One region of the Streptomyces sp. NPDC090108 genome, then DNA from elsewhere that is predicted to be linked to it. Evidence: riboswitches for the same ligand, from Rfam matches in the RefSeq annotation. Region 1 holds a riboswitch; each other region holds the start of a gene.
The links. Region 1 has a riboswitch for cobalamin ahead of ACIPRD_RS19560 (prenyltransferase/squalene oxidase repeat-containing protein). Riboswitches for the same ligand answer to the same signal wherever they lie in the genome.
Positions count from the first base shown of each region.

Region 2: it holds a riboswitch for cobalamin, as region 1 does, so the genes downstream of both, ACIPRD_RS02230 (ribonucleoside-diphosphate reductase subunit alpha) here and ACIPRD_RS19560 (prenyltransferase/squalene oxidase repeat-containing protein) in region 1, are expected to answer to the same signal.
Region 3: it holds a riboswitch for cobalamin, as region 1 does, so the genes downstream of both, ACIPRD_RS09625 (CbtB-domain containing protein) here and ACIPRD_RS19560 (prenyltransferase/squalene oxidase repeat-containing protein) in region 1, are expected to answer to the same signal.
Region 4: it holds a riboswitch for cobalamin, as region 1 does, so the genes downstream of both, ACIPRD_RS09915 ((2Fe-2S) ferredoxin domain-containing protein) here and ACIPRD_RS19560 (prenyltransferase/squalene oxidase repeat-containing protein) in region 1, are expected to answer to the same signal.

Region 1 is NZ_JBIVDQ010000005.1:284,041-289,378, reverse strand. It holds gene ACIPRD_RS19570 (putative T7SS-secreted protein) at 1-1,884, shown strand, start outside; gene ACIPRD_RS19565 (Imm50 family immunity protein) at 1,911-2,303, shown strand; cobalamin riboswitch at 2,398-2,527, shown strand; gene ACIPRD_RS19560 (prenyltransferase/squalene oxidase repeat-containing protein) at 2,640-3,866, shown strand; gene ACIPRD_RS19555 (SCO2322 family protein) at 3,863-4,540, shown strand; gene ACIPRD_RS19550 (CbiQ family ECF transporter T component) at 4,968-5,338, shown strand, end outside.
Region 2 is NZ_JBIVDQ010000001.1:517,714-523,051, forward strand. It holds gene ACIPRD_RS02210 (extracellular solute-binding protein) at 1-134, opposite strand, end outside; gene ACIPRD_RS02215 (GntR family transcriptional regulator) at 545-1,309, shown strand; gene ACIPRD_RS02220 (DUF3311 domain-containing protein) at 1,480-1,746, shown strand; gene mctP (monocarboxylate uptake permease MctP) at 1,743-3,371, shown strand; cobalamin riboswitch at 3,554-3,740, shown strand; gene ACIPRD_RS02230 (ribonucleoside-diphosphate reductase subunit alpha) at 3,865-5,338, shown strand, end outside.
Region 3 is NZ_JBIVDQ010000002.1:1,039,488-1,044,825, reverse strand. It holds gene ACIPRD_RS09645 (amidohydrolase) at 1-74, shown strand, start outside; gene ACIPRD_RS09640 (histidine phosphatase family protein) at 338-901, shown strand; gene ACIPRD_RS09635 (N-acetyltransferase) at 906-1,655, opposite strand; gene ACIPRD_RS09630 (CbtA family protein) at 1,843-2,601, opposite strand; gene ACIPRD_RS09625 (CbtB-domain containing protein) at 2,623-2,844, opposite strand; cobalamin riboswitch at 2,880-3,021, opposite strand; gene ACIPRD_RS09620 (DUF4232 domain-containing protein) at 3,125-3,856, opposite strand; gene ACIPRD_RS09615 (BTAD domain-containing putative transcriptional regulator) at 4,148-5,338, opposite strand, start outside.
Region 4 is NZ_JBIVDQ010000002.1:1,105,325-1,110,662, reverse strand. It holds gene ACIPRD_RS09925 (tetratricopeptide repeat protein) at 1-848, opposite strand, end outside; gene ACIPRD_RS09920 (aminoglycoside phosphotransferase family protein) at 995-1,795, opposite strand; gene ACIPRD_RS09915 ((2Fe-2S) ferredoxin domain-containing protein) at 1,934-2,311, opposite strand; cobalamin riboswitch at 2,502-2,624, opposite strand; gene ACIPRD_RS09910 (hypothetical protein) at 2,964-3,374, opposite strand; gene ctaD (cytochrome c oxidase subunit I) at 3,482-5,212, opposite strand.

The DNA of each region.
Region 1 (5,338 bases):
CTAGGTCTGAAGTGGAGCTACGAGTACGACGCGGACGGACGTCTGGTCACGGAAACGGACTTCGACCACCACAGCCTGACCTACACCTACGACGCGGCCGGACGCCAGACCGGTCGTACCAACGCAGTCGGGGAAACGACCCTCTTCGAACGTGACGAACTGGGCCGGACGATCCGCAAGGACGCGGCCGGACAGGTCACCACCTACGCCTACGACCTGACCGGCCAACTGGCCCGCGCGACCGGACCCGACGGTTCCACCCTCACCCTCCTGCGCGACCGTCACGGCCACCTGCGCTCGGAAACGGTCGACGGTCGCACCCAGACGTACACCTACGACGCGCTGGGCCGCCGCACCGGCCGCACGACCCCCACCGGTGCCACCACCATCTGGTCGTACGACGCCGCCGGGCGGCGCACCAGCATGGTCGCCTCGGGCCGCACCATCGACTTCGCCTACGACGAGACAGGCCGCGAACAAAGCCGACGCGTCGGCGGAACCGTCGCCTTGGAGCACACCTTCGACTCCATGGGGCGCCTGACGACCCAGTCGGTGACCGGGGCCGGGGGTCACACCGTCCAGCAGCGGTCCTACACCTACCGCGCCGACGGCAACGTGATCGGCATCGACGACCACCTCTCCGGTGTCCGTCGGTTCGATCTGGACGCCACGGGACGGGTCACGGCCGTGCACGCGGCCGACTGGACCGAGGCCTACGCCTACGACAAGGCGGGAAACCAGACCCAGGCGGTGTGGCCGGCCGGTCACCCGGGTCAGGAAGCGGTCGGCAGCCGCGACTACGCCGGCACTCGCATCATCCGGGCCGGAGAGGTCCGGTACGAACACGACGCCCTCGGCCGCATCACTCTCCGCCAGAAGCCTCGTCTGTCCCGCAAACCGGACACCTGGCGTTACGAGTGGGGTACCGAGGACCGCCTGATGTCAGTGGTGACGCCCGACGGCACCCGCTGGCGCTACACCTACGACCCTCTGGGCCGCCGCACGGCGAAACTCCGCCTCGCGGCCGACGGCGAGACCGTCGTGGAGCGGGTCGACTTCACCTGGGACGGCACCGACCTCTGCGAACAGACGACGATCTCGGCAGAGCTGGCAGGTCCCGTCACTCTCACCTGGGACCACCAAGGCCGACGCCCTGTGGCCCAGACGGAACGCATCACCCCTGCCGGCGCTCCTCAGGACGAGATCGACTCACGCTTCTTCGCCATCGTCACCGATCTCGTGGGAACTCCCTCGGAACTCCTCGACGAGCAGGGCGAGATCGCCTGGCGAACCCGCAGCACCCTGTGGGGGACGACGGCGTGGGCGACCCGGAGCACCGCCTACACACCTCTGCGCTTCCCAGGTCAGTATTACGACCCCGAAACGGGGCTGCACTACAACTATTTTCGCCATTACGATCCCGAGACGGCCCGGTACCTCACCGACGACCCTCTCGGTCTCGTTCCCGCGCCGAATCCGGCGGGCTACGTCGACAATCCGCATACTTGGACTGACCCCCTCGGCCTTTCCCCCTGCACCGAGCCTCCGTCCCACAAGTATTCGAGCAGTCGAAATTCCGCCTTCCGGGAGGCGAAACGCGACCTGGACATCCCCGTGTCGCAACACCCCGACGAAATCAATCGAGTCCCGATGACGGATCGAACCGGCCACCAGATCATGGACGATTCAGGGAAACCTGTCATGACACGCGAATACGTTTACACGCGAAGCGACGGCAGCAAGGTAATCATCCAGGATCATTCCTACGGTCACGACTTCCGCGAAGGCGGCGTCGGCAACCAAGGGCGCCATTTCAATGTCCGCCCGTCCGAGAACCCTCGAACTGGTAAAGTCCCCGGAACAGCCCAGCATTACGAGTACTGAAGCAGAAGGAAAGAAAGAAGATCGCCATGTCGTGGATTTCACTGCTGCACAATCCGGAGGGGATTTCGGCGGTCTACCAAGGAGATCCGCCAGCTCTCTCGGACGTCCGGGTGAGAGAGGTGACCCTGCACGAGGACGGGCCGGTTCTGAGGATGCGCGTCGACCTTCCTCGTTACCCGTCCATGCCACCGCGCAAGTGGACCGCGCAGGGTTTCAACACCGTGCAGATCGAGATCTCCTTCAGCGGTCTGCGCACGGTCACGCTGGAAGGGTTCGGCAGCGAAGTGACAGCAAGCATCTCCCTCTCGGGGGACGACGGGGTCCACGTCGACGTCAGATCGCCCGAGATGCGCATCGAGGCCGTCTCCGACACCGCCCACATCTCGCAGTTGACCGCATACGCCGATACGGCGAAGTGACGACGGGCCCCGAGGGCGGGCCGGGAGCCGTCCTGCGGCGTGACCCCCGTCACCGAGGCCCTGTGCCGACGGCCACTCCCCCGCCCCGTGTCGGCTGCCGGTAAAGTGGCCGGGTCGTCATCACACTCGTACGGGGGAAAGCCGGTGCAATTCCGGCGCTGACCCGCAACCGTGATCCTCCCTGCCGGGCGGTGAGCCGGAATGCCTCGCACAGGACGTTGAACGGCTCGTGTGTGCGGCGCCCGCCGTGCACGACACCGTCGAGGTATACGGAGTCGAGCCGCCCGGGTCTCCCGTGCGCTGCCCGGCTCCCCGCAGGAGAGGCAGTCGCCGACCATGAACGTCCGCCGCAGTGCCGCGGCTCTCGCCGCCCTAGGCGTGCTGGCCGCCGCCGCCCCCGCCATGGCCGCCGACCCGTCGCCGTCCGCGCCCCCGAAGGTGACGGTCCCGGCCGCGCTGTTCGGCAAGACCGACCCGACGTACGACGGTGTGTGGCGCCAGTCGCTGTCCCTGATCGCCCAGCACACCGCGGGCGAGCGCCCCGCGGCCTCGGCCGTGAGCTGGCTGGCCGCGCAGCAGTGCGCCGACGGCGGCTTCGCCGCGTTCCGCGCGGACCCGGCCAAGGCCTGCGGCGGCAAGGCCGGTGCCCAGCCGGACACCAACAGCACCGCCGCCGCCGTACAGGCCCTCAAGGCGGTCGGCGGACACGACGACGCGGTCCGCAAGAGCGTCACCTGGCTGAAGTCGGTCCAGGACAAGGACGGCGGCTGGGGCTACATGGCGGGCGGCCCGAGCGACACCAACTCCACCTCGGTGGTCGTCGGCGCGCTCGCCGCCGCCGGTGAGGACACCGCCGGTCTGCGCGCCCAGGGCAGGACCCCGCTCGACGCGCTGGCCTCCCTGGCGCTGCCCTGCTCCGCGGACGGCGGCGGCTCCTTCGCCTACCAGCCCGACAAGAAGGGCAAGCTGGCCGCCAACGCGGACGCGACCGCGGCCGGCGTGCTCGGCGCCCTCGGCAAGGGCTTCGTCGTGGAGCCCGGCAAGGCCCACGGCAAGGCTCCCGCCTGCGCCTCCGGCAAGCCGACCGCGCAGTTGCTGGCCGGCAACGCCTCCGCCTACCTGGCCGGTGCCGTCGCCAAGAGCGGCCACCTGATGTCGGTCATGCCCGGCGCCACCGACCAGCCCGACTTCGGCAACACCGCCGACACGGTCGTCGCGCTCGCCGCGGACGGCCGGACCGGGGAGGCCAGGAAGCCGTACGCCTGGCTGGAGAAGAACGCGACCGCCTGGGCGGCGCAGAGCGGCCCGGCCGCCTACGCCCAGCTGATCCTCAGCTCCCACGCGCTGGGCGAGTCTCCGCGCGACTTCGCCGGCACCGACCTCGTGAAGGCGCTCGACAAGCTGGGCCCGGCCCCGCAGAAGGCGGCGAAGGCCGGCGGCCACGAGGAGAAGTCCGCGAAGAAGTCCTCCAGCACGAGCGTGTGGTGGATCGTCGGCGTCGGCCTGGTCTTCGGCATCGGCATCGGCTTCCTGCTCAGCGGCCGCAAGAAGCGGCAGCCGTGACCGCCGTCCGCCGTGCCGCGACCCTGCTGGTCGCCGCGTTCGCCCTCGTGGCCGGCGCCGCCCAGGCGCACGCCACCGGCTACCGCTACTGGTCCTTCTGGGAGCGGACCGGCGGGCACTGGACCTACGCCACGCAGGGGCCGTCGACCGACAGTCCCGACGACGGCGCCGTCCAGGGCTTCCGGTTCGCGGTCAGCGCGGACTCCGCGGACGCGACCCGGCCGCGCGGCACGGCGGACTTCGGCACCATCTGCGCGGGCACGCCCGCGAAGCCGGGGACGAAGCGGATCGCCCTGGTCATCGACTTCGGCACCCCCGCGGACGCCCCGTCCGGCGAGACGCCGCCCGGGGCGCGCACGGCCTGTGCCCGTGTCGCCCCCGGGGCGAGCACGGCCGCTGCCCTGGCCACGGTCGCCAAGCCGCTGCGCTACGACACCAACGCCCTGCTCTGCGCCATCTCCGGCTATCCGCACCAGGGCTGCGGCGAGCAGGTCTCCGGGAACGGCTCCGGCAAGAACGGCGCGCAGGAGCAGAAGAAGGCTCAGCAGGCGGAGAAGCCTGGGGAGAAGGACGCGGACGGCGGGCCCTCCCTCGGCCTGCCGGTCGGCGTGGGCGTCGTCGCGGTGCTGGCCGGAGCGGCGGTGTGGCAGGCCCGGCGGCGCCGGAATGCCTAGCGCCGGCGAGAGCGCACCCCACCGGCGGCCCACGGTCCTGCGCCTGCGCCCGGGTGCGGGTGGGAGCACGGGTGCGGGTGCGAGCCCGGGTGCGGGTGCGAGCCCGGGTGCGGGGCTGTTCCGGTCGACGGCGGAATCCGCCGCGCCTCCGGTGCCCGCCGGGAGCACCGGCCCCGTCCCACCCGCGGCCCCGCGCCTGCGCGTTGGGAGCCAGGGCGAGGCACCCGGGCCGGGGGAGGCGACTCGCCCGGGTGAGGCACCTGGCACGAAGGACGTGCCGCACCGCTTCGACCGCGCGACCACAACCGCCTCGCGCGAGCACGCCGGGAGCTCGGGCAACGGGTCCCGGCGCCGCGGTCGCGCGGACATACCCGCGCCGCGCCCCGCCCTCCGGCGCCGGGCGGAGCTTCATCCCGGTGCCTGGTGGCTGTGGGCCCTCGGTCTCGGCACCGCCGCCACCCGGACCACCAACCCCCTCCTCCTCGGCCTGCTCATGGCCTCGGCCGGATACGTGGTGGCCACCCACCGTTCCACCGCCCCCTGGGCGCGCTCCTACGCCGCCTTCGCCAAGCTGGCCTTCGCCGTACTGCTCGTCCGGATCGCCTTCACGGTGGTCCTGGGCTCCCCGATCCCCGGCACGCACGTCCTCCTCACCCTCCCCGAGGTCCCGCTGCCGCACTGGGCGCAGGGCATCCGCCTGGGCGGCGAGGTCACCGCGGAGGCGCTGCTGTTCTCCGCGTACAACGGCCTCAAGCTGGCCGCCCTCCTCATCTGTGTCGGCGCCGCCAACGCCCTCGC
Region 2 (5,338 bases), on a different contig from region 1:
TCGACGGTGAGCCAGACGGTCAGCTCCTTGGCGTCCGCCCCCTGGGCCTTGCCGTCCTTGCTGTCACTGCCGCACGCCGCTACGGAGACGACCATGCCCGCGATACCGATCGCGGCTATCAGCCTGCGCTTCACGCCACCCTCCTCAGGGATGCCCACGAACCCCCCTGGCTCCCCGCGGCGACCGTCGTGGCACGTACCGCCCATGGGGCCGGGACCTGGACCAATGGTGTAGACCAGCACGGGGAGCTTGGCCCAGACCAATAGGCCTGTCAAGGGTGTTCAAGCAGGCACGGAGCGTCCGTGACCCGAACGAGATATGCAGGGATCTTTCATAACGCATGCGACACATCGGACTGCCCAGTTCCGGTAGACCAATCGCACCCCGGCCCGCGATGGACTAGACCAACTGAAAGTGCGGGGGTATACAGGGGGAGATCACGGAACGTGCGGGTGGACCCCCGCGCACGCGGCCGTGCCACGATGTGACCCGTGACCGACGGGACGTCGGTCGCTTTCGGCATCCGGAGCCGGGAAGGCAGAGCATGAGCACCGACGTCAGCAGCGGGGAGAACGAGGCCGGCGCGACCGTCCGTACGGCGCGCGTGCCCAAGTACTACCGTCTGAAGAAGCATCTGCTCGAGATGACGGAGACACAGGCGCCGGGCACGCCGGTGCCGCCCGAGCGCACGCTGGCGGCCGAGTTCGACACCTCACGCACCACCGTCCGCCAGGCCCTCCAGGAACTCGTCGTCGAGGGCCGGCTCGAACGCATCCAGGGCAAGGGGACCTTCGTCGCCAAGCCCAAGGTCTCCCAGGCGCTGCAACTGACCTCCTACACCGAGGACATGCGCGCCCAGGGCCTGGAGCCGACCTCGCAGCTGCTCGACATCGGCTATGTCACCGCCGACGAACGGCTCGCCGGACTGCTCGACATCACCGCCGGCGGACGCGTGCTGCGCATCGAGCGGCTGCGCATGGCCAACGGCGAGCCGATGGCCATCGAGACCACCCACCTCTCGGCGAAGCGCTTCCCCGCGCTGCGCCGGTCGCTCGTCAAGTACACCTCCCTGTACACCGCGCTCGCCGAGGTCTACGACGTCCATCTCGCCGAGGCCGAGGAGACCATCGAGACCTCCCTGGCCACCCCGCGCGAGGCGAGCCTGCTCGGCACCGACGTCGGCCTGCCGATGCTGCTGCTGTCCCGGCACTCCGTGGACCGCGAGGGCCGGCCGGTGGAGTGGGTGCGCTCGGTCTACCGGGGCGACCGGTACAAGTTCGTCGCGCGGCTGAAGCGGCCGCTGGACTGACGGCTCCGCCCGCGGCCCCGGCCGGTTCGCCGGCCCGGGTCCCGGAGTCTCCACATCTCTCGCTCCAGATCGACATACCGATATCCGGACGAGGTCTTCCGCTGCGGTGACACCGTCACCTAGATTGCGTGCCCATTACGCGTGTGATCAGCGAGGGGACGGAGCGCCGCATGTCAGAAGCACCCGAGGAAGTCAGACCACCGGTGGTGACACCGGTGCGCATCGTCATCGCCCTGTGTCTCGTCGCGCCGTTCGTGGCGATGCTGTGGGTCGGCTCGTTCGCCAAGACGGACCCGGCGTTCATCGGGATCCCGTTCTTCTACTGGTACCAGATGCTCTGGGTGCTGATCTCGACCGCTCTCACCATGACGGCGTACCAGCTGTGGCAGCGTGAGCAGCGCGCCCGCGCCGCCGCGAAGGGGGGTGCGGCGCAGTGAAGGACGGTGTCAACGGCGTCGCGCTCGGCGTCTTCGTCTTCTTCTTCCTGGCCGTCACGGTCATGGGCTTCCTGGCGGCGCGCTGGCGCAAGGCCGACAACGAGCAGTCGCTGGACGAATGGGGCCTGGGCGGACGGTCGTTCGGGACCTGGGTCACCTGGTTCCTGCTCGGCGGCGACCTGTACACGGCGTACACCTTCGTCGCGGTGCCCGCGGCGATCTACGCGGCGGGCGCGGCCGGTTTCTTCGCGGTGCCGTACACGATCCTCGTCTACCCGCTGATCTTCACCTTCCTGCCCCGGCTGTGGTCGGTCTCGCACCGCCACGGATACGTGACGACCTCGGACTTCGTGCGCGGCCGCTTCGGCTCCAAGAGCCTGTCGCTGGCCGTCGCGGTCACCGGCATCCTCGCGACCATGCCGTACATCGCGCTCCAGCTCGTCGGCATCCAGGCGGTGCTGGACGTGATGGGCGTCGGCGGCGGGGAGAACACCAACTGGTTCGTGAAGGACCTCCCGCTGCTCATCGCCTTCGGCGTGCTGGCGGCGTACACCTACTCCTCGGGCCTGCGCGCGCCCGCGCTGATCGCGTTCGTCAAGGACGGCCTGATCTACCTCGTCATCGCGGTGGCGATCATCTACATCCCGATCAAGCTGGGCGGCTTCCACGACATCTTCGCCCAGGCCGACAAGGCGTTCTCGCAGGTGAATCCGGCCACCGGAAAGCCGCGCGGCGCCCTCGTCCCGGCGGAGGCGGGCCAGTGGACGTACGCCACCCTGGCGCTCGGCTCGGCGCTCGCGCTCTTCATGTACCCGCACTCGATCACCGCGACCCTGTCGTCCAGGAGCCGTGACGTGATCCGCCGCAACACCACGATCCTGCCGCTGTACTCCCTCATGCTCGGCCTGCTGGCCCTGCTGGGCTTCATGGCGATCGCGGCCGGCGTGAAGGTGACCAACGGGCAGCTGGCGATCCCGCAGCTGTTCGAGGACATGTTCCCGTCCTGGTTCGCGGGCGTGGCCTTCGCGGCGATCGGCATCGGCGCGCTGGTGCCGGCGGCGATCATGTCGATCGCGGCGGCGAACCTGTTCACCCGCAACATCTACAAGGACTTCATCAAGCCGGACGCCACGCCCGAGCAGGAGACCAAGGTCTCCAAGCTGGTCTCGCTGCTGGTGAAGGTGGGCGCGCTGGTCTTCGTCCTGACCATGGACAAGACGGTCGCCATCAACTTCCAGCTGCTGGGCGGCATCTGGATCCTGCAGACCTTCCCGGCCCTGGTCGGCGGCCTGTTCACCCGCTGGTTCCACCGCTGGGCGCTGCTGGCCGGCTGGGCGGTCGGCATGATCTACGGCACGGCCGCGGCGTACGGCGTGGCCTCCCCGACCCAGGCGCACTTCGGCGGCTCGGCCAAGGAGATCCCGGGCATCGGTGAGATCGGCTACATCGGCCTCACGGCGTTCGTCCTGAACGTCGTGGTCACCGTGGTCCTCACCTTCGCGCTGAAGGCGCTGAAGGCCCCCGAGGGCATCGACGAGACCAGCCCGGAGGACTACACGGCGGACCGCGGCGACCCGGGCGTCCAGGCGGAGCTTCCGCCCGCCACGGCGGGGAGCGCCCACTAGTCCGGCGGGGCCCGCGAAGGCCCCGGAAGCGGCCCGGGACGGCCTCGGAAACGGCCCCCCGAACAGCACCCCGGACGGGTGGGCGGCCGGTCGTGAACAGCCCTCAGCGGGCCGTCGTGGAGCATCTCCCACGGCGGCCCGCTGCCGTGCGCAATGACGCTCTGAATCCGTCACGACACACAGCAGACACAACATCTGGTGGTGCCATCGCAGCCCGGCACTAGATGTATGCTCATCATCGCTGTCGCCGCAGGGGAATCCGGTGCGAATCCGGAACTGTCCCGCAACGGTGTACTTGTACGCGTCCGTCCCTTCGGGGCGGAGCGTGCTCGGTCAGTCCGAGGACCTGCCGGCAGCCGCGCCCGGCCGTCCGGTCCGGGTGCCCCAAGACGTCCGGGCCTCGCGGAGTGGGCCGGTGGACGCGACGCCGTGTGCGCTCGTGCTGCCGCTGCCCTCCGCCGGGCCCCCGTGCCGAGCGAGGGAGAGCCCCCACGTGACCATCGCGCCTGCCGATCCGGCTTCAGCCACCCCGGCGACCGAGGCCCAGGTGGAGACCGACGGTCCTGGTGCCGCGCTGCTGCGGACCCTGACCGAGCTGACCGCCGACCTCCCCGACGCGGACCCCGGCAGGGTCGCCGCGGCCGCGCTGCGCGGCCGTTCGGCCCGCGCCGACGAGGCGGAACTGCGCGAACTGGCCACGGAGGCGGCCGCCGGCCTGATCTCCGAGGACCCCGCGTACTCGCAGCTCGCCGCCCGTCTGCTCACGCTCTCCGTCCGGGCCGAGGCCGCCTCGCAGGGAGTGACCTCCTTCACCGAGTCCGTCGCCGTCGGGCACCGCGAGGGCCTGGTCGCCGACCGCACCGCCGAGTTCGTGCGGCTGCACGCCGACCGGCTGAACGCGCTCATCGACACCGAGGCCGACGACCGCTTCGGCTACTTCGGCCTGCGCACGCTGCACAGCCGCTACCTGCTGCGCCACCCGATCACCCGGCACGTGATCGAGACGCCCCAGCACTTCATGCTGCGCGTGGCGAGCGGCCTCGCCGAGGACGACAGCGCCCGCTCGGTCGACGAAGTGGCCGCGCTCTACGGCCTGATGAGCCGCCTGGACTACCTCCCGTCCTCGCCCACGCTCTTCAACTCCGGCACCCGGCACCCCCAGATGTCGTCCTGCTACCTGCTCGACTCCCCGCTGGACGAGCTGGACTCGATCTACGACCGCTACCACCAGGTGGCCCGCCTCTCCAAGCACGCCGGCGGCATCGGTCTGTCGTACTCCCGCATCCGCTCGCGCGGTTCGCTGATCCGCGGCACCAACGGGCACTCCAACGGCATCGTGCCGTTCCTGAAGACCCTCGACGCCTCGGTCGCCGCGGTGAACCAGGGCGGCCGCCGCAAGGGCGCCGCCGCGGTGTACCTGGAGACCTGGCACTCCGACATCGAGGAGTTCCTGGAGCTGCGCGACAACACCGGTGAGGACGCGCGCCGTACGCACAACCTGAACCTCGCGCACTGGATCCCGGACGAGTTCATGCGCCGGGTCAACGCCGACGCCGAGTGGTCGCTGTTCTCCCCGGCGGACGTGCCCGGTCTGGTCGACCTGTGGGGCGCGGAGTTCGACGCCGCGTACCGCGAGGCGGAGGCCGCCGGGCTCGCGAGGAAGACCATGCCGGCCCGCGAGCTGTACGGCCGCATGATGCGCACCCTCGCGCAGACCGGCAACGGCTGGATGACCTTCAAGGACGCCGCCAACCGCACGGCCAACCAGACGGCCGAGCCGGGCAACGTCGTGCACTCCTCCAACCTCTGCACGGAGATCCTGGAGGTCACCGACGACGGCGAGACGGCGGTGTGCAACCTCGGCTCGGTGAACCTGGGCGCCTTCGTCGCCGACGGCGACATCGACTGGAAGCGGCTGGACGAGACGGTCCGCACCGCCGTGACCTTCCTCGACCGCGTCGTGGACA
Region 3 (5,338 bases), on a different contig from region 1:
GGCTCACCCTGGAAACGGGAACGGCCGCCCTGGTGACGGCCGCGCTGTCCCAGCTGGGGCCGTCCGTGGAGTGACGCGGAACACGAAGTGCGCCTACGGGTGGCCCGGTTCGGCCGCCCCGGCCCCCGCTCGCCGTCGGCCGGGGCGCGGGTCCGGACCGGGTCCGGCCGGTGCGCGGGTCCAGGCACGGGGCCGGCGCGGGCCCGGTTGAGGCGCGGGTCCGGACCGGCTTTTCACAGCGTGCAGTTGCCCGCCCCGAGGGCCGCTGTCGCCCCTGCTGCTAGGTTCGCGGGGAATGCATGCCGTCGTACCCGGAAAGCTCAGGAGAGGCGTTCCCGTGACCGCCCGTGTCGTCCTCATCTCCCCCGCGACGAGCCCCGCGCTGCGGGAGGCCAGGTTCGGCGACGACGGGCCGGTCGACGAGCGGGGGGCCGAACGGGCCCGCGCCGCCGCGGAGTCGCTGCCCGGCGCCGTACGTACGCTCACCTCCGCCAGCGCGCGCTGCCGGGGCACGGCGGCCGGGCTCGGCCTGCGCGGGGTGGACGCGGCGGAGCTGGCGCCGCTGGACGTGGGCCGCTGGCGGGGCCGTACGCTCGACGAGGTCGGCGCGGCCGAGCCGGAGGCGGTGGCCCGCTGGCTGGCGGACCCCTCCTGCGCGCCGCACGGCGGGGAGTCGGTGGAGGACGTGTGCGCCCGCGTCGGCGGCTGGCTGGAGTCGGCCGCGGAGGTGTCCGGCCGTACGCTCGCCGTGGTAGAGCCGGAGATCGTGCGGGCGGCGGTCGTGCACGCGCTGGGCGTGCCCGCCGCGGCCTTCTGGCGTCTCGACGTGCCCCCGCTGACCGCGACCGAGCTGAGCGGCCGGGCCGCCCGCTGGAACGTGCGGCTCGGCCGGCCGCTGTGAACCGTCAGCGGTGGCGGACCCAGACGTTGGGTTCGACGTAGACCGCGTGGTCGTGGGCGGTGGAGCAGCGCACCGGGACGAGGGCGCCCGGCACGTCGACGTCTCCGTCGGTGTCGAAGGGCAGGCCGGTCCACTCCCGCCACTGGGCGAGGGAGCCGCTGACCGTCATCGACGCGGGCGCGACCTTCTCGACGGTGCCGCCGGCCCTGACGTGCACGCGCAGCCAGGGGTCGGCGGGCAGGCCGTCCTCGCGCCGCCCGCGGACGTACTCGGCCATGTCCTCGCGCGGCCGGAGGTGCTTGCCGGTGGGGCGGACCGGGGCGAGCAGCCCGTCGTACCCCTGGGCGCCGGCGGCCTCCCGCAGCGCGGCGAGCATCCGGTGGGAGAGCCCGCGGCCGAGGTACCCGGTGTCGACCGTGATCTCCAGTGCCGACGCGGCGGTGGGCCGCCGGCCGTGCCGCCGGTCGCGGAAGGCCCACACGAGCACCTGGTCCCACCCCCGGTCCGGCATCTCCGCACGGCCCTCCGACACGGCGTCGAACGGGACGCCGAGGCCGCGGGCCACCACCCGGTCGCCGTCCGTCGCGACCACGCAGTAGTGCGGGAAGTCCTCGGCCACGCGGCTCAACAGGGCGTCCGCGACGGGATCGTGGGGGACGAAAGCCGGCCAGGTGTCGGTGATCTCGTAGAGCCGTGAGGTCAGCGAGGGACGGTCGGCGAGCGACGTGATCAAGATGCGGTCCGTGCCTGTCATGGCGCGGACATTGCCATATGCGCAGGGCTGTGGCCAGCGAATTCGTACGCCCGGCCGTCCCCGGACGGCGAACCGGACCGGGACGGTGAGAGCGAGCCTCGGAGCAGAGGCGCCGTGGACGGCGAGAGGGCCCCCGGACGAGTCCGAAGAGCCCTCTCGCGTACGGCCGTTGCCGCCGGAGGCGGTGTCAGCGCGCGGCCGGGACCGCTCCGCCGGCCGTGTTCGCCGCGGGCTTCGGCCGCGGGTTCAGCTGCCGTTCGGCCAGTTCGCCGAAGAGCAGGCCGAAGCCGCCCCACAGCACGGCCTGGATGGCCAGCGCGGACAGCCGGAAGCGCCACAGCAGGGTGGCGGGGAACTCCCTGGGCACCTCGTCGACGGCCGGCAGGAACGCGTACGCCAGACCGATCGCGAGGACGAACCCGGCCACCGCCACGACGGTGGCGTACCAGGTGCCCAGCCGGGGTGCGAGCCGCCTGCCCAGGACGGCCGCGCCGACGGCCAGCAGCACGCCGAGGAGCATCATCAGGAAGTACAGCGTGGTCCGCTTGCCGATGGTGCCGGGGTCGCCGACGGACGGCGGGTTGGCCGGGTACTTCAGGAACGGTACGACGTACACGGCGAGGAACGCGCCCGCGGACAGCAGCAGCGCGGTCGCGCGCGCACCGATACGTCCGACGCGGCCGAGCGCGACGCAGAAGGCGAGCGCGGCGATACCGCCGAAGGCGACCCCGTAGACGAGGACGCCGGTGGCGAGACCCGCGGTGGACTGCAGGGAGCGGGAGACGACTTCCATCTCGTGCTCGTGGGAGTGGGCCTCCTCGAAGCCGATCGCGCGGTCGACGCTCGGCTCACCGAGGAAGTAGGCCACGACGAGGGCGAGCACACCGGCGGCCAGGCCGGCGAGCATGCCCCTCACGAGAAGGTTCCGTACGGTTGCGGAATTCATGGATGCGCGGCGTCCCTCGTGTCAGTGGCAGGGGAAGCCGAGCAGGTGGCGGGCGTCGTGCACCCACTCGTGGACGTCCGTGCCGTTGAACACGGAGGTGGCGCCCTGCTCGGCGCCGACGAAGTACAGCATGATCATCATCAGGACGCCGAAGAAGACCGCCCAGGGAGCTATCGCCTTCAGCGGCAGCGTGGCGGGTACGACGGGGGTGGTGGCTGTCGGCTGGGCGACGGTCTGCGCCATGGCAGGACCTCCTCTGGGAGTTCGCGTCCCATCTCGGTGGTGCACAGGACGACGGCCACGGGTCTGACTCACGAACGGCCCGAAGTGCCGCTCGCACACAGTGGCGCGACCGTGCCGGGTTCCCACCGGCTTCCGTTCCGCCGTCGTCGATATCGCACCGAAGGTACCGCGTGTCGTGGACCTGGCCAAGACCGCGCCATCCGGGGTGATCTTCCTCTCCCGGCGCTCCGCCCCGGCCGCGCGCGCACGGGCGCGGCACGGCGGAGCGCCGGGGGGCCGGTCAGAACTCGTCGGCGCCGTTGCGCAGTTCGGTGGTCCAGTAGCCGGTGAGCGCCTTGGCCGGGTCGACGAAGAGACCGCCGCCGGCCGAGGAGTCGACGGTGATGGAGTCGCCGTCGGCGGCGCCCTCCAGCCAGACGGAGAAGGCCGTCACGGGCTCGCCGTCCTCGTCGCTGCCGCCGTCGGACAGCTTGACCGCCGCGTACGCGGGCTCGCCCGGGGCGATCACCGTCGGAACGGCGGGCCGGCTCTTGGCGACGGCCGGCACGTCCTGCTTGCTGCTCTCCAGGAACTGGATGCGCGGGTGGCCCGCCATCCGGCAGCCGTGCCCGGAGATGTTCTTCGCCGTCAGGACGATGTGGGTGTAGGGCGGGCCGTCCTGCCGCTCGGCGGTGATCCTGACGTCCTTCGACGTGCATGCGGGCGTGGAGGCGGAGGACCCCGACCCACCGGAGGAGCCCGAGGAGCCCTGCGCCTTCGAGGAGCCGGACGAGCCCGTGGAACCCGTCGAACCGGTGGTGCCGGCCGAACCCGACGCCTTCTGTCCGTCGCCGGCCGTGGTCGCCTTGCCGGCGCCGGAGCCCGACCCCTGGGCGGCCGCGGCGGCGGAGGCGGCGCCTCCGGCGGAGCCCTCGGCCTTGGTGCCGGTGCCGTCCTGGCAGGCGGTCAGGCTGAGGGCGAGGGCCGCCGTGGCGGCGGCGAGGAAGGTGGCGCGCTGACGTGATGCGTTCATGGAGATGTCCCCCGTGTGTACGTACGACGACGACCGGTCGGATCGTCGGCCGTGCTCTGACCTGCTGACATGTCGAGTCTCGGCCGTGTCGCTCACGTTCCGGTGATGTCCCGCTGACGTTTCGCTGACGTCGTCCGGAGCGCGCCGGACCCCCCTCCCGGCGCGCTCACGCGCGCTTCTTCAGGGGTGACCGTCCGCGCCCGCCTGCACCTGGCCGGCCTGCGCGCGTGGCCTCTCGCGCGGTCCCCTCGCGCGTGGCCTCTCCCGCGTGGTCTCTCGCGCGTGGCCCGTCTACGCGTCGTCCGCGGCGAGTCGCCGTACGGCGTCCTCGTACCGTCTGCGGTGGTCGGCGCGCCCGCTCACCCGCAGCAGGGCCTCCAGGGCCTGTACGGCGCCCTCGTCGTACCCCGCGCGTTCCGCCTCCCCGGCGGCGCGGTCCAGCAGCCGGATGCCCTCGGCCTCCTCGCCGAGCGCCAGCCGGGCCTCCCCGCAGACGGTGAGCAGGAGCGCTCTGCGCGCGGCCTGCTCGTGCTCGGGTCCGAGGTCCAGCGCCCGGTGCGCCACGTCCAGGGCCTCCCGCGGGCGGCCCGTGCTCAACCGGATCCGCGCGAGGTGCTGGAGGGCGAGCATCTCGGTGTGCGCGTCCTTCTCCCCGCGGGCCAGGTCCACGGCGCGGGTGCAGCCGTCCAGCGCGTCGTCCAGCGCCCCCTGCGCGGCCTGGACGACGGCGAGGTTGATCAGCGCGGTGGCCTCGCCGAGCGGGTCGCCGGCCCGCCGGGCGAGCTCCGGGGAGGGGGTCAGCAGGTCCACGGCGTCCGCGAGCATGCCCTCCTCGCCGAGGACCCAGCCGAGCAGGGTGCGCACCCGGGCCTCCGCGTAGGGGTCCTGCTCGGCGAGGGCGCAGTCGAGCGCGGTGCGCAGCAGTGGCACCCAGTTGTCCCGGACGCGCCAGACCACCTGGGGCCACTGGAGCAGGATGATCCGCCAGGCCCGGTCGTCGAGTCCGGCGGCCCGGGCGGCGGTCACGGCCCGCGCGAGGTCCTCCCGTTCGACGGCCAGCCAGCGCATGGCGTGCGCCCGGTCCGTGAAGTCCCGCACGGCGGCCGGGCGCCGGTAGCGCTCGGGCAGGGAGAAGCAGGCCTCGCCGCCGGGTTCGGCGGTGTCGGCGGCGGCGAGGGCGGTGGCGATGTAGTGGTCGAGGACGCCGAGCAGTGCGTCGGGTCCGGCGTCCGGGTCGATGCCACGCGCGTAGAGCCGTACGAGGTCGTGCAGTTCCCAGCGTCCGGGTGCGGTCTCGGTGACGAGGTGCGCGGCGCCCAGCCGTTCCAGGGCGGCCGCGGCCGTCACCGGGTCGGTGCCGGCCAGCGCCGCGGCGGTGTACGGGTCGAAGTGGGTGCCGGGGTGGTGTCCGAGCCGGCCGAAGTGGTGGACGGCGTCGGGCGGGAGCTGCTGCACGGTGAGCCGGAGCGCGGCCGGGACGCC
Region 4 (5,338 bases), on a different contig from region 1:
AGGGGAACCTCGGTGACGAGGTCGAGGCTGTCCGCCCAGCATGCCGGGTCAAGGCGCCCCTGGCCGCACAGCACAGCCTGGACATTGACGGGCACGGGCCCGTACACCTCGTTCACCAGGGCATCCCGCAGCCACGTGTCCAAGAGCGGCGCTGTGCGCTCGTAGGTGTCGAAAAAGAGCACCACCCACGGCCTTCGTTCAGCGACGCCGCCGAGGTCGGCAAGAAAGGACGGGGTGAGTATCTCCAACGGGGACATCACCAGCCGGGTGTCCTCGTGACTGCGCAGTCTGTGGCCGACCACGGCGCGCGCCCGGTCCAGGCCGGCAGCGACCTGTTCCGGCCGGATCACGCCGCTGAACGCGCCGACGCCGGGGACGAGGGACAGGCCCGCCATCCCGATCTGCGCGGTGAGGGCACTGGCTCGGGTCGGCTCCAGAGCGGTCCCAGGGCCGTCACCATCCGGCAGGAGTCCCGCCATGGCAGCCTCGGCCTCGTGGTACTTCTGCCGGTAATGGCCGAGCTGCTTGTCGAACGCTCTCAGCGGGCAGCCCTGTCGCGCCAACCGAGAGCTGATCGCCTCCATCGCCTCGACCGCGCTGACCGCCTCCTCCCCCACGACCGCGGTGACCGCGCCCGCCTCCCGGGCCACCGCCTCCCATCTGCGGATCAGGGTCGACTTGCCCACGCCGGCGAGACCGTGCACATGAAAGAGAAACTGATACGCCTCACTGCTCGGGTCCCGGGCGAGGTTCTCCCGGAACACCGCCAGTTCGTGCAGCCGCCCGACGAACCCCCTGCTTCGCCGTCGACGGATGAGTTCCTGCCGCGACACCGGCTCCTGCCCCATGCCAGCCTCCCCCGAGAGCGGACCTACAGAGTGTCGCAGTGAGAGCAGACCCGCCAGGGCACTCCCGTCCCACCGTTCTTCGTCTGCCCATGCCGGCCAGGTCCCGTGCGGCACGGCCCTGAAGGCGCCACGGGTGCGTCGGTCGGTCAGTTCAGCAGGGCAGCCGTGAATGTCCGCCGGTGATCAACCAGCCATGTCCGCATGCGGTCCCAGCGGTCCCATCCGCCACGCTCGGCCAAGGCTTCGAGATAGACGGGGTCTCCGCCGGCGACGCGGCGGGCGACGAAGGCCCGGCAGACATCCGTGGCCTGTTCGATGACGCCGGGCAACTCGGTGCGGTCCTCGGCCGAGAGACCGTAACCGTCGGCAAGAATCCGCAGGCGCGCGGCCGCATCCAGTCCGCGGGGGTAGAGAGCGGCCGCGGACCTGGGATCGAGCATGGGCACCCAGTAGCGCGCGGTCATGGCCACGTCCCAGACGGCACGGCCCGGGGCCGCGAAATCGAAATCGATCAGGGCTGCGGCGCGACCGTCGCGGAAGACCACGTTGTCCGGGCACACGTCGTTGTGGCACATCATCGTTCCCCCCTGCGGGTCGGCGAGGTCGGGAAGCCACTCGGCACGGGTGTCGGTCGCGACGGCCGCGCTGGTGTCATGCAGACGTCGCAGCAGGCTCCCCACGGATGCGAGGGCAGAACTCGTCATCGCCCAGTCCGGGAACGGTGGCAGAGCGACGTCCCCAGGGATGAAGGTCAGCTGCTCACGTCCGTCCGCGGTGAGGCCGAGAGGGGTCGGCGCCGCGTCGAAGCCGTGCTCTTTCAGCGCCCGGAGATGTACGTGCAGGGCGCGCGCGTTGCGTGGTGCCGGTCGCTCCACCACATCCCCTCGGCGGAAGACCGCCCCCGCGTTCATCATCCCGCCGGGCAGCGCCTCGTCTTCAGCCGTCATGAGGAGCACGCTATCGCCGGACCGGGTCCGCGCGGGCCGGGCTGCCCGTCGGCGCGGGCCCGTCCGGCCGGCCCATCGCCGAGCGGTCGACGCCGCCCCACCGGCGGAGGCCGCCGGGCGGGAGCGACCGCGTCGGCCTCAGGCGCCGTTCGGGGCCGGTGTGCCTCGGCGTGGGGGTGTGACGGCGTAGAGGGCGAGGATCTCGGGGAGGGCGGCGACGCCCGGGCCGCCCTCGTGGACCCAGTCGATGACGTCCTGGGTGGCCTCCGGGTCGTTGACCAGTCCCAGCCAGACCGGCCGGCCACCGGCGGCACGGCCGGCCGAGGAGGGCTGTACGACGATGACGTTGGCCTGGTCGCACGCGTCCAGGCATGCGGAGACGCGGACCGGTGTCTCGGCGCGCAGGCGTGCGGTCTGCGCCGCGTGGTCGACGCCGGTCACCTTGGCGGTGCCGCAGCAGCAGTCCCGGCACACGACGACCCGGCACGGCACCTGACCGACGCCCCGTGCGGCCACCGCGCCCGCCCCCGCTTCCGCCGAGGCGGTTCCGGTTGCCGGCGGGGCTTCCCACCGGGTTTCCGACGGGGTCTCCCACAGAGTTTCCGCCGTTGTGTCCGGCGCTGTTCCGATCGGCGACTCGGGCATGCCCGAACCATCCCTCCCCCGGGGAGATCCGCCCCGGTGTCCGTCGAGGAGGCGACCGCGTGAGTCTCCTGGCTCTCGGGTCGTCGCTCGCCCCGGCCTTCCCGCCCTGTCCGGGCAGTGGCCTGTCGGGACTCGCTCACCGATCACAGTGGCGGGACCGCGCCGGATTCTCACCGGCTTCCTCGGACCGCCGTCGCCCTGTCACGGGTCATCATGTCACCGGCCAGGAGCCCAGGTGAAGGTGACCTGACGTACAGCCAGGGCGCACTGTGCCAGCGGGTCAGGCCGGTCCAACCGGTCTGGCGGGCCCGGCGGGCCTGACGGGCCTGACGGGGCCGACGGGGCCGACGGGGCCGACAGTGCTGACTGGGCTCACGGGGCTCACAGGGCCTGCGACCAGGTCACCGGCCGGACACGGCGCCGGCCGGACCGCAGGTGCGGTCCGGCCGGCGGCGGTGTGCGGGGTGCGCCGCCTCCGGACCCGCCAGGGCGCCCGGGGAGGCGGCGGACGCACATCGACAGGTCAGCGGGACGTCAGCGCCAGGGAACTCGTCGCCAGGGAGCAGGCGAGCACGACGGAGGCGCAGGCCGCGTGGCGCTTGAGGAGCGTGCGCCGCAGGTCGGCGTAGCGGGCCTCGTACTCCCCACGCAGCCGCTTGGCCCGGTCCGCGGTGGCCTGGAGTGCCTGCCGGGTCAGGCCCATGCGCTGTTCCGTGTAGTGGCGGGTGAGGTCCTCCGCCTGCCCGGTGGTGAGCCAGGACAGGCGGGCGCAGAGAGCCGCCGCCTCGCGCTCGGCCTGCTCCCGCTCGGCGTGCAGGAGCAGATAGCCCTCGACCTCGTTCGCGACCGAGGGGGTAGGCCGCGCCGACGGGGAGCCGGGAAGGTTCGAGGAGAAGCCGAGGCGGTCGGAAGGCGGCCCGGAGCGCTCCGGCACGGGGCCGGAAGAGTTCGACTGCGGCCCGGAGCGGCCGGGTACGGGACCGGAGCGGTCCGGTACGGGGCCGGAAGGGTCCGGCAGGGGGCCGGAGCGGTCCGGCGGGGTCAAGGCCGGCCGCCTTCCGTCTCGATGACGTGCCGGGTGCCGCTGTGCGCCTCCTGTTCGAGGCGGGCGACCTCCGGGTGGTGCAGGTCGAACGCCGGGGATTCGCTGCGGATCCGCGGCAGGGTGAGGAAGTTGTGCCGCGGCGGCGGGCAGGAGGTCGCCCATTCCAGCGAGCGGCCGTAGCCCCACGGGTCGTCGACGCCGACCGGCTTGCCGTACTTGGCCGTGCGCCACACGTTGTAGAGGAACGGCAGGATCGACAGGCCCAGCAGGAAGGAGCTGATCGACGAGATCGTGTTCAGGGTGGTGAAGCCGTCGGAGGCGAGGTAGTCGGCGTAGCGGCGCGGCATGCCCTCGGCGCCCAGCCAGTGCTGGACCAAGAAGGTGCCGTGGAAGCCGATGAACAGGGTCCAGAACGTGATCTTGCCGAGGCGCTCGTCCAGCATCTTGCCGGTGAACTTCGGCCACCAGAAGTGGAATCCGGCGAACATCGCGAAGACGACCGTGCCGAAGACCACGTAGTGGAAGTGGGCCACCACGAAGTACGAGTCGGAGACGTGGAAGTCCATGGGCGGCGACGCGAGGATGACGCCGGTCAGACCGCCGAAGAGGAACGTGACGAGGAAGCCCGTCGTCCACAGCATCGGGGTCTCGAACGACACCGAGCCCTTCCACATACTGCCGATCCAGTTGAAGAACTTCACACCCGTCGGAACGGCGATGAGGAACGTCATGAACGAGAAGAACGGCAGCAGCACACCGCCGGTGACGTACATGTGGTGGGCCCACACCGTCACGGACAGACCGGCGATGGCGATGGTCGCGGCGACCAGGCCCATGTAACCGAAGATCGGCTTGCGGGCGAAGACCGGGATGATCTCGGTGACGATGCCGAAGAACGGGATCGCGATGATGTACACCTCCGGATGGCCGAAGAACCAGAAGAGGTGTTGCCAGAGCAGTGCTCCGCCGTTGGCCGCGTCGAAGACGTGGGCGCCGAACTTGCGGTCCGCCTCCAGGGCGAGGAGGGCGGCCGCGAGGACCGGGAAGGCGAGCAGGACCAGGACACCGGTCAGCAGCACGTTCCACACGAAGATCGGCATGCGGAACATCGTCATGCCAGGGGCGCGCATGCAGATGATGGTGGTGATGAAGTTGACCGCGCCGAGGATGGTGCCGAAACCGGAGAAGGCAAGGCCCATGATCCACAGGTCGCCGCCGAGGCCGGGCGACCGCACGGCGTCGGTGAGCGGCGAGTAGGCGAACCAGCCGAAGTCGGCCGCGCCCTGCGGGGTGAGGAACCCGCTGAGCGCGATGGCCGAGCCGAACAGGTAGAGCCAGTAGGCGAACATGTTCAGCCGCGGGAACGCCACGTCGGGCGCGCCGATCTGCAGCGGCATGATCCAGTTCGCGAAACCGGCGAACAGCGGCGTCGCGAACATCAGCAGCATGACGGTGCCGTGCATCGTGAACGCCTGGTTGAACTGCTCGTTGGAGATGATCTGCAGGCCCGGGCGCGCCAGCTCGGCACGCATGAGCAGCGCCATCACGCCGCCGATCAGGAACAGTACGAACGACGTCGCCAGATACAGCGTCCCGATCGTCTTGTGGTCGGTGGTGGTCATCCACTTCACCACGACATTGCCGGGCTGCTTGCGCCTGACCGGCAGCTCGTTCTCGTACGAGTCCTCAGCTGCCGCGGCATCCTGGGGTTCGTTGAGGATGCTCACAGATCCGTTGTCTCCTGCTGCTCACGATGCGCCGACTTGAGTCACGCCATCCTGGCTGCCGACGGGCGTCAACCGCCTCCTCGGGCACTCGACATACCGCCGACCGTGTGACCGTCACACACGAAT